3 regions of the Pseudoalteromonas sp. PB2-1 genome follow, and region 3 is predicted to be linked to each of the others. Evidence: predicted binding sites of a transcription regulator. Region 3 holds the regulator's gene; each other region holds the start of a gene.

What was found. The regulator MetJ, encoded in region 3, represses methionine synthesis genes. The targets are predictions, from matches to a motif close to TAGACGTCTAGACGTCTA.
Region 1: the regulator MetJ is predicted to act here: its motif matches at 2,466-2,483, upstream of L0Z67_RS13165 (methylenetetrahydrofolate reductase).
Region 2: the regulator MetJ is predicted to act here: its motif matches at 2,219-2,236, upstream of metA (homoserine O-succinyltransferase).

What each region holds. Positions count from the first base shown of each region.
Region 1 covers NZ_CP090667.1:2,817,959-2,822,253, forward strand. The annotation lists gene L0Z67_RS13160 (pitrilysin family protein) at 1-2,281, opposite strand, end outside; gene L0Z67_RS13165 (methylenetetrahydrofolate reductase) at 2,527-3,483, shown strand; gene L0Z67_RS13170 (sensor domain-containing diguanylate cyclase) at 3,480-4,295, opposite strand, start outside.
Region 2 covers NZ_CP090667.1:915,124-919,418, forward strand. The annotation lists gene L0Z67_RS04270 (TlpA disulfide reductase family protein) at 1-263, opposite strand, end outside; gene ettA (energy-dependent translational throttle protein EttA) at 381-2,054, opposite strand; gene metA (homoserine O-succinyltransferase) at 2,301-3,248, shown strand; gene L0Z67_RS04285 (homocysteine S-methyltransferase family protein) at 3,238-4,295, shown strand, end outside.
Region 3 covers NZ_CP090667.1:441,802-446,096, forward strand. The annotation lists gene priA (primosomal protein N') at 1-324, opposite strand, end outside; gene rpmE (50S ribosomal protein L31) at 558-773, shown strand; gene L0Z67_RS02130 (malic enzyme-like NAD(P)-binding protein) at 1,309-2,550, shown strand; gene metJ (met regulon transcriptional regulator MetJ) at 2,626-2,946, opposite strand; gene metB (cystathionine gamma-synthase) at 3,172-4,295, shown strand, end outside.

The DNA of each region.
Region 1 (4,295 bases), 1.3 Mb from region 3:
GACGAATACGCTGATACAAGAAGCTGTTTGAGCTACGGTGTTCACCAAAGTAAGAGCGCACTAACCAAAGTGCGGTCCAGTCATCGCTGCTACGAATTGTATCGATTGGGAATCCAAATGACACAGCGGTAGACTGCGCTGATTTTTCAACAATCGTTGCATGATGCCCTTGAAGGGCTGGCGCATCTGGGATCGTTAAACGACTTTCTTTACCTTGTGCAAGCGATGTTAAATCTTTCATCATAGTTGATTTAACATCACTCGGAATAGCACCAATTAAACCTACAGTTAACTTAGATTGGGTAAACTGGTTAGCATAAAACGCTTTTACATCGTCAAGCGTCAGTGCTTCGAGATCTGATAAATCACCATAGTTATAGCTTTCATACGGGTGGCCTTTATAAAGCTGATGATAAAGCACTTCTTTACCTAATTCTTCATCATTTGACGCTTTAAGGTCTGCTTTAATGCTATCGATAAGCTCTTTTTTCAGACGCTTGAAATCATCTTCTCTAAAGCCAGGATTTAACAATTGATCGCTAACAAGTGCATACCACTTGGCAGCATTGTCTTTATGCACACGACCACGTAAAGAAATCATCTCTTTATCGATTTGATAGCCAAAGCTTCCTGCCAGTGGGTATAACGCTTTTTGAATATCTTTGTAGCTCATCGTTTCTGAGCCACCTTGCGCTAGCATTGCAGCAGTGAGTGCCGCTAAGCCTTTTTTGCCTTGTGGATCAGCTGCTGCGCCGGTATTAAATAACCAGTTAACATCAACCAGTGGCGAGCTATTGGTTTTATCAAGTACTTTAAAATGACGCTCTGTTGGGGCTTGCTCAATACTGGCAACCGCCGCGTTTAAGTCAACCTCTTGATCAAAACCTGCCACTTTATCAAGCGCCGACATTGTCACAGTAGTACGGCTTGAATCAACAAAATATTTGTTTGCTACCGCTTTGATATCCTCAGGAGTGATGCTATCAGCAGTCGCGTAAAGTTGGTTAATCACCTCAGGGTCGCGCTCAAAGTGCATGTAGCTTGCAAGTGTTGAGGCAATTGACTGTGATGAATCAAGACCATTGATAAAGCTGTATTTTAAGTTAGATTTTAAATCAGCTAACTTTTGTGCATCAACAAGCTCTGTGCGTGCTTGTGCATAAGTACGGTTAATCGCATCACGCGCTTTTGCAAGGTCCGCTTCGTTTTCGACTTTTACAAAAACATGTAATAACCCAGGATCTTTAGTATCTGGGTTATAGGTAAACATTTGGCTGGCAATTTGTTTATCAACAACCAGCTCTTGATAAAGTGCTGAGTTGTTAGAGAAATAAAGCTGTGAGATCAAATCAAGGGCTGCACGGTCTTTTTGAGTTGGATCCCATGCGGTGCCTTTGTAAGACACAAGCAACCAGTGACCTGGTAAACCATCATTTTTCTCATGTACATATTTTGCTGCTTGTTGTTTTGGCTCAACAGGAATATCAGCTTGGTAATCACCTTTTTTCCAGTTGCCCCAGTGCTTTTTCACCATTGCCATGGTTTCTTGTGGATCAACATCACCAACAATAACTAAAGATACATATTCAGGTTTATAAAACTTAGCGAAGAACTCTTTACCATACGCCATTTGATCAGGCATAGCTTCAATGTCTTCAAAAAAGCCCATGGTGGTGTGTTTATAAGTATGTTTTTCGAATGCTTCGTTACGAACAGCAGAAAGTAACTTACGAATTGGGCTGGCATTATTCTTTAGATATTCCCCTTTTACGGTAAGCGCTTCAGTGCGGAACTGTTCTTCGCTGTAAGTCAGATTTTGAAAAATATCCGCTTCGATTTCGAGTACTTTATCTAAATGTTCTTTTGAGAAGTTTAAGTGGTAGTTAGTGTAATCGTTGGTTGTGTATGCGCGATTATCAACACCTGAGTTTTTTAGAATATCTGAATACACATCTTGCGGGAATTTTTCAGAGCCTTTAAACATCATATGCTCAAAGAAGTGTGCAAAACCGGTTTTACCTGCTTCAACCTCATTACGTGAACCAACCGATACCGGAATTTGCAGTGATACGACATCTGGGTAATCTGTTTTTACTACCATCACGCGAAGGCCGTTTTCAAGCTCTTCTAATAGGTAACCTTGACTAAATACACGATTATCATCTTGGTTTACTGACTGCTCAATGCCGGCTTCTTTAACCATAGTTGACTGTGAATTACTTGCGCATCCACCGAGCGCTAGCGTGACAGCAACAGCTGTTGCTAATAATCTAAATTTCATTATGTTCCCTTGTTAGTTATTTTTCTCATAGTTATTAATCGTTGATTATGCACCAAAGTACCAGAAAATATGAGGGTTGAAGGCAGAATTAATGTAAACAGGTGTGTCAATTTTTACGAACAACGGCCTCTTAAGTTGAGCAAAATTCATAGTCATTGAAAAACTTTCACGAAAAAAATCTATCTAGACGTCTAAATGGCTGCTATATTATCCTCATAGACGCAACTACAGCTGGAATGAGGATTATGGCTTTATCATTACAAGAGAAAATTGAAGACACCAATCAAGGTGTTTACCTTATTGGTACCACACCGCCTAAATCTGGCACTGATAAAGCTCAGCTTGAAACCATTGCGCAAAAGCTATTAGGTCGCTTACACGAAATTGAATACGATGGTGTGATTATCTATGACATTCAAGATGAAAGTAGCCGTACGGCAAAACCACGCCCATTTCCATTCAAAGAAACCGTCGATCCACGGGAGTACTCTCATTTATTACGTAACTTGTCTCAACAAGATGTCATTACGTACAAAAGCGTTGCTCAACGCGGTGAAGCTGAGTTTAACGAATGGCTAGCAGAAACTCGTAATGATTTTGATTTAAAAAACTTAGTGTTAGTTGGTAGCCCATCATCTCATGGCGATATCAAATTGAGCCTGCCAGATGCTTATAAAACACTTCAAAAACAAGATAATGATATATTTTTAGGTGGCGTTACTATAGCAGAGCGTCATGCCAGCAAACGCAATGAGCATGAGCGATTGCTTGAAAAAACGGAACAAGGTTGTCAGTTTTTTATCTCCCAAGCTGTGTATAACGCACAAGCCACAATCGATTTAATCACCAGTTATGCGCGTAGCTGTAAAGCGCTTAGCATTTCACCGAAACGAATCATTCTTACTTTCACACCCTGTGGTGGTGAGAAAACACTTGAGTTTATGCAGTGGTTGGGCATATCTGTACCAGAAGCAACAAAATGGCGCATGCTTGATTCCGCTAACCCACTGAGCGAGTCTGTACGTATTTGTCGTGAGAATCTAGACCTAATATTACAAAGCTGTGCGCATTTAAATGTACCGCTTGGCTTAAATATTGAGAGTTTAACTAACCGTAAAGAAGAAATTGATGCATCTATCAATCTTTACCGTTTACTTAAAGCAACGATGGAATTAAACCTAGCAGAAAAGCAAATAGCCTAAACACGCTTAGAGGCTTGCTTTTTCTCATACATATCTTCATCTGCACGTTTTAGTAGTTCAGCAAATGTTTCAGCACGATGACCAAGTGCGGCATAGCCGATACTAAGGCTAAGCTCTGGCAAGCCCTGACTTTGCAGGTTTGCCTTAAACGTGCTTTCAAGCTTTTTCATAATCGTATCGATACAATCACCATTATTAACTTGAAGAAGCGCAACAAACTCATCACCGCCTAATCGACCGATAATATCAGCCTCTCGTAAGGTGCCTTTCATTGTGTCAGCAAGGCTAATTAGAGCTTGATCTCCTACCTCATGACCATAATTATCATTAAGCGGTTTAAAGTCATTAATATCAATAAATAAGCAGCATACTTCAAAGCCTAGACGAGCTGCTAGATTTAATTTATGTTGCGAAAGTAAATCGAGGGCGCGGCGGTTATAGATATTCGTTAATGGGTCTAGCATCGCAATTTCACGCATTTGTGCGAAACTATCTAACAGTGCTAAATCATCTTCAACCATGTCTCTAAGTTGCTTTATCAGCTCTATTAGGCTTGGTTGATAATGAGTTTGCTCAAAATCCATCACACAAAATGTGCCAAATGGCTCTCCATTGGGCCAACAAATTGGTACACCCAAATATGATTCAATGCCATCTTTAATGTAGGGACTGTCATGCCACTGACTGTCCTCACTCACATGCGGGACATAAAGTGGTGCTAAATCACGCACCACTCGCTTACAAAAGATATTATCGTCAGCACTTGATTCTGCACCAACATCATAGGGGTTTTCTTGTTGTTGGCTTGACAC
Region 2 (4,295 bases), 470 kb from region 3:
ACACCTATCACGCGAAGGCCGTGACGTTTATATTGTTGATGAATTTTCTCAAGTCCAGGTTGAAGCTTTTTACAGTATGGGCACCACGTTGCCCAAAAGTGAAGAATATAAGGCGTGCCAAGTAATTCAGCCGTTTTAAGCTGGCTCCCATCAGCCATTTCAAGCGTGAGAGGAGGAAGTTGTATGGGGTTTTCAAGTTCAGATGCAAAGGTGCTATTTATAAAGCATGAGAAGAGTAGAATAAGTGCTAGCAGGTGTTTCATGAGATTAGTTCTTTTTTAAAGTTGGTACTTTAATAAGAACTAAATGCAAACATTTTTCTTTCAAAATAAAAAAGCCCTGCGTGTGCAGGGCTCTGATAATGATAGCTTAAGTATCAATTAACCTATTTTTTTGTATTTAATACGCTTAGGTTGCGCCGCTTCTGCGCCTAAGGTTTTCTTCAACCACTCTTCATATTCTGTGTAGTTACCATCGAAGAAGTTAATTTGGCCTTCGTCACGGTAATCAAGAATATGTGTAGCAATACGGTCAAGGAACCAACGGTCATGCGAGATACACATCACACAGCCAGGGAACTCTAAAATAGCGTTCTCAAGTGCACGTAGTGTTTCAACGTCTAGGTCATTGGTTGGCTCATCCAGTAGTAATACGTTACCACCTGCTTTTAATAGCTTAGCTAGGTGTAAGCGGTTGCGCTCACCACCTGATAAGTCTTTAACGAATTTTTGTTGGTCGTTACCTTTAAAGTTAAAGCGGCCAACATAGGCACGGCTTGGGAATTCAAAGTTACCAATTTTTAATACGTCTTGACCGTTAGAGATTTCTTGGAAAACCGTGTTGCTTTCGTCCATGTCACCACGGAACTGATCAACGGTTGCAAGCTCAACAGTATCACCCACAAGGATCTCACCGCTATCTGGCGTTTCTTCACCACTTAGCATTTTGAATAGGGTTGATTTACCCGCACCATTGGCACCGATAATACCTACGATAGCGCCTTTTGGCATTGCAAAGTTTAAGTCATCGATTAATACGCGATCGCCAAAGCTCTTCTTCAGACCTTTCACTTCGATAACTTGGTCACCTAAGCGCGGACCAGGTGGAATGAATAGCTCATTCGTTTCGTTACGCTTTTGGTAATCGTTTTGCTGTAGCTCAGAGAACTGTGCCATACGTGCTTTAGACTTAGCTTGACGGCCTTTCGGGTTTGAACGCACCCATTCAAGTTCTTGCGCGATTGATTTTTGACGTGCTTTTTCAGATTTCTGCTCTTGTTGTAAACGTAAATCTTTTTGTTCAAGCCACGATGAGTAATTACCTTCCCAAGGAATACCTTCACCACGGTCAAGCTCTAAAATCCAACCTGCTACGTTATCTAAGAAGTAACGGTCGTGGGTTACAGCTACCACGGTACCTTCGTAGTCGTGTAAGAAGCGCTCTAACCAAGCAACTGACTCAGCATCTAAGTGGTTGGTTGGTTCATCAAGAATTAGCATATCTGGTTTTTCAAGTAGTAAACGACAGATCGCAACACGGCGTCGCTCACCACCCGAAAGGTGTTCAATTTTTGCATCCCAAGGTGGTAAACGTAATGCATCAGCTGCACGTTCTAACACGTTGTCGATATTGTGACCATCGTGTGCTTGGATGATAGCTTCAAGTTCACCTTGCTCTTTCGCAAGTGCATCGAAGTCAGCACCATCCATTGCATACTCGTTGTATACTTCATCTAAGCGATTCAGTGCATTTTTAACTTCGCTTACTGCTTCTTCTACTGTTTCGCGAACTGTTTTGTTCTCGTCTAGCTGCGGTTCTTGCGGTAAGTAACCGATTTTAGTGCCTGGTTGAGGGCGAGCTTCACCTTCAAAGTCTTGGTCAACACCGGCCATAATGCGAAGTAACGTTGATTTACCTGCACCGTTTAGACCTAGCACACCAATTTTTGCGCCTGGGAAAAAGTGTAAAGAAATATCTTTTAAGATAGTGCGCTTAGGTGGCACAACCTTAGATACTCGACTCATCGAGAATATAAACTTGTCTGGTAACACCATGAAAGAAGCCTTCAATTTATAATAAAAATTAACAGCAAGTATTGTATACCCAAACTACCTCAAAATACAGAATTCAGCGTTTATGATAGGCTTAATATCAAGGTGTTATTTACTCAAAGAGTCATACATTTTAATTAATGGCCACTCAGAAATATCACTTCATTTGGACATCTAAACATCTAGAGGTTGAAATTTCTAACTATCCGTTCATAATTAGCAGTCAGATAAGTATGCTCGGAGCCAGCTATGCCCATTACAGTAAAAGATGAATTGCCTGCTATTGCAAAGTTACGTCAAGAAAACGTGTTTGTAATGCCAAAAAGTCGCGCGAAAACGCAAGAAATACGCCCAATGCGTTTGGCCATCTTAAACTTAATGCCAAACAAAGTTGAAACCGAAGTGCAGTTTATTCGTTTGCTCGCTAACTCACCGCTGCAAGTTAATGTTGAGCTGTTGCGCTTAGATACTCACCGCACCAGTAGTAACTCTGAGCAGCACATGGATACGTTTTATCGTTATTTTTCAGAAGTGAAAGATAATAACTACGATGCCATGATCATAACAGGCGCGCCGCTTGCTCATTTAGAGTATGACGAAGTTGCTTACTGGGATGAACTAAAAGTTATTTTAGATTGGGCAGAGCAGCATGTTACGTCGACGTTGTTTTCGTGTTGGGCGGCCCATGCGGGGCTTTATCATCACTATGGCCTTAAGCGTGAACTTAAACCAAATAAACTGAGCGGGGTATTTACCCATAAAAGTTACTTTGACCATGCAGCACTTACCCGTGGTTTTGATGATACCTTTTTAGTGCCACACTCTCGCTATGGTCATATTGATATCGACAAGATCACTGCCTGCGACGAGCTCGTAGTGTTAGCTGGTTCTGAGCGAGTAGGTGCCTACTTAATTAAAAATAAATCAGGCAGCCAAGTGTATATTACTGGTCATCCAGAGTACGATGCGCATACCTTAAAAGGGGAGTATTTGCGTGACCAAGAAAAATCAGCGGATGCGCCTAAGCCAGAAAACTACTTCCCTGACGATAACCCAGACAACGAACCGTCGAAAACGTGGCAAAGTCATGCCTTTTTATTGTTTTCGAATTGGTTAAACTATTATGTGTACCAAACTACACCGTATGATATTAACTTAGTTAGCCAAGACGTAAGGACTAACAACTATGCCGAGTAATGCAGTGAATAAACGCGAACAATTAACCGAGGCGCTAAAACAGCGAATCTTAATCCTCGATGGCGCGATGGGCACCATGATCCAAGAACATAAATTAGAAGAACAGGATTATCGCGGTGAGCGCTTTAAAGATTGGCATGTACTTATTAAAGGCAATAACGATTTATTAAGTCTAACTCAGCCAAAAATCATTGCTGATATTCACCGTGCTTACTTAGAAGCCGGTGCCGATATCATCGAAACGAATACCTTTAATGCCACGACTATTTCGATGGAAGATTACGATATGGCGAGTCTTAGCCGCGAAATCAACCTCGAGTCAGCGAAACTTGCACGCGGTGTGTGTGATGAGTTTGAAGCAAAAAATCCAAGCAAACCGCGTTATGTAGCCGGTGTACTTGGGCCAACGTCAAAAACCTGTTCGATTTCACCAGATGTAAACGACCCAGGTTATCGTAATATCAACTTTGATAAGCTGGTGGCTGCGTATGTTGAGTCAACACTTGCACTTATGGAAGGCGGTGCAGACCTTATTTTGATTGAAACTATCTTTGATACGCTAAATGCAAAAGCGGCTTCGTTTGCCGTAGAGGAAGCATTCGAGCAAGCAGGTCGTAGTTTACCTGTGATGATCTCAGGCACCATTACCGATGCCTCTGGTCGTACTTTATCAGGACAAACCACCGAAGCATTTTATAACTCAATTCGCCATATTAAACCGCTCTCAATCGGCCTTAACTGCGCCCTTGGCCCTGACTTACTGCGTCAATATGTTGAAGAGCTATCGCGCGTTTGTGAAACCTTTACCTCGGTGCATCCAAATGCGGGTTTACCGAATGAGTTTGGTGAATATGATTTAGAAGCCCCTGAGATGGCCAAAGAAATTATCGATTGGGGCAAGTCTGGCTTTATCAACATTGTAGGTGGTTGTTGTGGCACCACACCGGCTCATATTAAGGCGTTTGCGAAAGGCCTTGAAGGTGTTAAACCGCGCCAATTACCTGAGCTTGAAGTGCGTATGCGCTTATCGGGCCTTGAAGCGTGTAA
Region 3 (4,295 bases):
TTGTCTTAAAGCAGCGGGCAGTGCAGTATGTATGGTCTCACCTAAAGGATAGCAGTAGTAGCGAGCTGTAAACTTTAATAGCTCTAAATGACGTTTGGATAAAATCGGGGCTTCGTCAATCACCTCTATGATGGCTTTTATCTTCTCTTTAGGGATGTCAGTACTTGTTTTCGTGGCAAGTATGACCGCTACTTTTTTTTGTGGGCCGAATGGCACAAGAACACGCATGCCCGGCTGCAATTCAATGTTATGCAACAGCGGTTCAACTTTATAATCGAAGGTACGCGGTAAAGGGACTTTTATGGCAACTTCTACAAAGTGCATGGTGGCTCAACGAAAACAAGAACAGACAGATAATGTACTAAAAATAGTCGTAAAAACCTACCAACAAATGCTAAGCCAAGCGCCGTCTGTTTATTTTTTTAGCGAAAGATGCATTTAAAGCTTGTCGCAGAGCGTATTGGCCTATAAAATACGCGGCCTATTAATTGTATTAACGACGTATGGTGCCAGACTACGGGTTTGGAGAGCGATGCGGCCTTAACTAGAGGTTCCCTATGAAAGAAGGTATTCACCCTAAGTACGAAGCTATCACTGCAACTTGTTCATGTGGTAACAAATTCGAAACTAGCTCTACTTTATGTAAAGACATCCACTTAGACGTATGTTCTGAGTGTCACCCGTTTTACACTGGTAAGCAAAAGATTTTAGACACTGGCGGCCGTGTTGATCGTTTCAACAAGCGCTTCGGTGCACTTAGCAGCAAGAAGTAATGTCTGCTGTTTAGTTAAAAAAAGCACCTTAGGGTGCTTTTTTTATACCTGAAATTAACAAAGCATGATATTAGACGCTATGCCGAACATGCTGTTTTCACTCACTTCCCATATAACTATTTTTGCTTGTTATGCTCATTATGTCGCTAATTTTGCAGACAAAGTGCAATCCCTTCGCTATATTCTTAGATGTATAAATGATTCCAAAAGTTACAAAAAGTAATAAATTTAAATAACTTTGTAAGTAAATGCTGGCAATGTCGTCGAAATGGTCATTTGGAACTAATTTCGGCTATTTGCAGTGTTCGTGCATATAAAATACAAAAACAGGTGCTTAAAAGGTCATAAATAGGTGAATTTTTATGTCTGATTAATCGCAACTATGCACAGAAGTTGTGGGTAAATCCTTTAAAATTAAGCGATATAGCATATAACAGGATAGACCTGATAATACTTGGAATTTTTATACATTACAGGTATCGTACTGATGCAAGCTCTCTCACTTTTTAACTTTTTTGCAGGATACTATCGCGTTATGTCAGATTTCCGTGAACAAGCATTACATTACCACGCTCACCCCGTTCCAGGTAAAATTAGTGTTGAACTAACCAAGCCGGCCGAAACGGTTAACGATCTCGCTTTAGCTTATAGCCCAGGTGTGGCTGAACCAGTTCGTGAAATCGCTGCTGATCCAGCAAATGCCTACAAATATACTGGTAAAGGTAACATGGTTGCGGTGATTTCAAACGGTACCGCAATTTTAGGTTTGGGTAACTTAGGCCCTCTTGCATCAAAACCTGTCATGGAAGGTAAAGCATTACTATTCAAACGTTTTGCTGGCCTTGATTCAATCGATATTGAAGTAAAACATCGCACTACAGAAGATTTCATCAATACTGTTGCAAACATCGCTGATACGTTTGGCGGCATCAACCTAGAAGATATTAAAGCACCAGAATGTTTTGAAATTGAAAAAGCGCTTATCGAGCGCTGCGATATTCCAGTTTTCCACGATGACCAACATGGTACAGCTATTGTTACTGCTGCCGGTATGCTTAATGCCCTTGAAGTACAAGGTAAGGATATCGAAGATGCCATTATCGTATGTTTAGGAGCTGGTGCGGCAGCTGTTGCTTGTATGGAGCTGTTAATTAAGTGTGGTGCATTACGTGAGCATATCTATATGCTTGACCGTAAAGGTGTGATCCATACTCGCCGCGATGATTTAAACGAATATAAGCAGTTGTTTGCTAACAACACTGATAAACGTACATTACAAGACGTTATTGCTGATGCGGATGTATTTGTAGGTGTATCTGGGCCAGATTTATTGACGGCGGATGACTTAAAGCTAATGGCAGACAAGCCAGTGGTGTTTGCGTGTTCAAACCCAGATCCTGAGATTGCGCCAGAAGTTGCACACAGTGCGCGCAATGATTTAATTATGGCAACGGGTCGTTCAGATTTTCCTAACCAAGTAAATAACGTGCTTTGTTTCCCGTTTATTTTCCGCGGTGCGCTTGATGTGCGTGCAACGGCAATTAATGATGAAATGAAAATTGCAGCTGTGCATGCTATTCGTGGTATTGCCAAAGAGCCAGTACCAAGCGAAGTATTAACAGCGGCTGGCGTTGAATCACTTGAGTTTGGTGCCGAGTACATCATTCCGAAGCCAATGGACCCGCGTTTATTACCACGTATCGCGCGTGCTGTTGCAGAAGCGGCGGTTGAGTCGGGCGTTGCGCAAATCGAAATGCCAGAAGATTACATGCGTTAAATTTATTTACGCTAATAAAAAACTCAGCCTTAGCTGAGTTTTTTTATACCTGTGAATCGGCGTCTATCCGATGGCTCATTCAGAATCAAGTACAGGGATATCTAATCCCATTTCAAGCATGATCTTTTTCACTTCTTCAGGGACTTTTTCTGGGTTGTCTTTGCGTAAGTCGTCATCATTTGGTAATGGCTGACCTGTAAAAGCATGTAGAAAAGCTTCGCATAGAAGCTCACTATTTGTCGCATGTCGTAGGTTGTTGATCTGACGACGAGTGCGTTCATCTGTTAATACTTTTAGTACATTTAGCGGAATTGATACGGTAATCTTTTTAACTTGTTCTGATTTTTTACCGTGTTCTGCGTATGGGTGAATGTATTCACCGTTCCATTTAGCCATAAGTAATTTCGTTGCCTCGGTTATAAGTAGTTCACGCCTTTTTCACAGCGCAAAGATGCGGAAATTTTATCTCTTTAAAAAAGATAGTCAAATACTAGTTATTTAGCCATCTAGTCGTGTAAATGTATAAACTTCTTTATGTCAGCCACAAATGCTTTGACTTCTCATAATTGATCATCTAACCTTTTAGACGTCTAAACATCCAATTAATGAGTAGGTGATGAAATGAGTGAAAAAAATAAAGCGACGATAGCTGTTCGTCATGGTATCGAAGCTGACAAACATCATGGTGCTGTCGTTCCACCTATCTATTTATCAACCACCTATTCATTTGCTGATTTTGATACTAAACGTCAGTATGACTACGGACGCAGTGGTAATCCGAATCGTGATATTTTGGCTGAAACACTGGCTGAACTTGAAGGCGGTGCAAAAGGCATTATTACAGCAACGGGTATGTCTGCGGTGCATTTAGCAACACAGCTTTTAAATAGTGACGACACTTTAGTGATCCCGCATGACTGCTATGGTGGCAGTTACCGTTTATTCACATCATTAGAAAAGCGCGGGTTATTGAAGCTAAAAGTGTTAGATTTAACCAACAGTGAAAATCATCAAGAAATTTTAGCAATCAAACCAAAGCTTATCTGGATAGAGACACCCAGTAATCCAATTTTGCGTTTAACTGATATTAAAGCGATCACCTCAATTGCTAAGCAATGTGGAGCTTTAGTTGCTGCCGATAATACGTTCTTATCACCAGCACTCCAAAATCCAATTCAGTTTGGTGTAGATATCGTCGTACATTCAACGACTAAGTATATTAATGGCCACTCAGATGTAGTAGGTGGTGCAGTGATTGCCGCAACACAAGAGCTTGGTGATGAACTAGCTTGGTGGGCAAATAACATTGGTATTACCGGTGCACCATTCGATAGTTATTTAACCCTTCGTGGTTTGCGAACATTAAATGTGCGTTTAAAACAACACCAAGAGAATGCGTTTGCAATCGCTCAGTATTTAGAAAATTCGCCTTTTGTTAGTCAGGTTTATTACCCTGGTCTTGCTTCTCATCCTCAGCATGAGCTCGCTAAAGCGCAGCAACGTGGCTTTGGTGGTATGGTTAGCTTTGATATTAAAGGTGATATTAATGACGCTGCTGCGTTTTTAACAAGCTTAAAAGAGTTTAGCCTTGCAGAGTCATTGGGTGGGGTTGAGAGCCTTATTTGCCATCCTGCGACAATGACTCATGCTGGCATGGATCCTAAAGCACGCCTTGAGGCAGGTGTGGGCGATACACTCATTCGTATTTCTGTCGGTATTGAAGATATTAACGACTTAATTGCTGA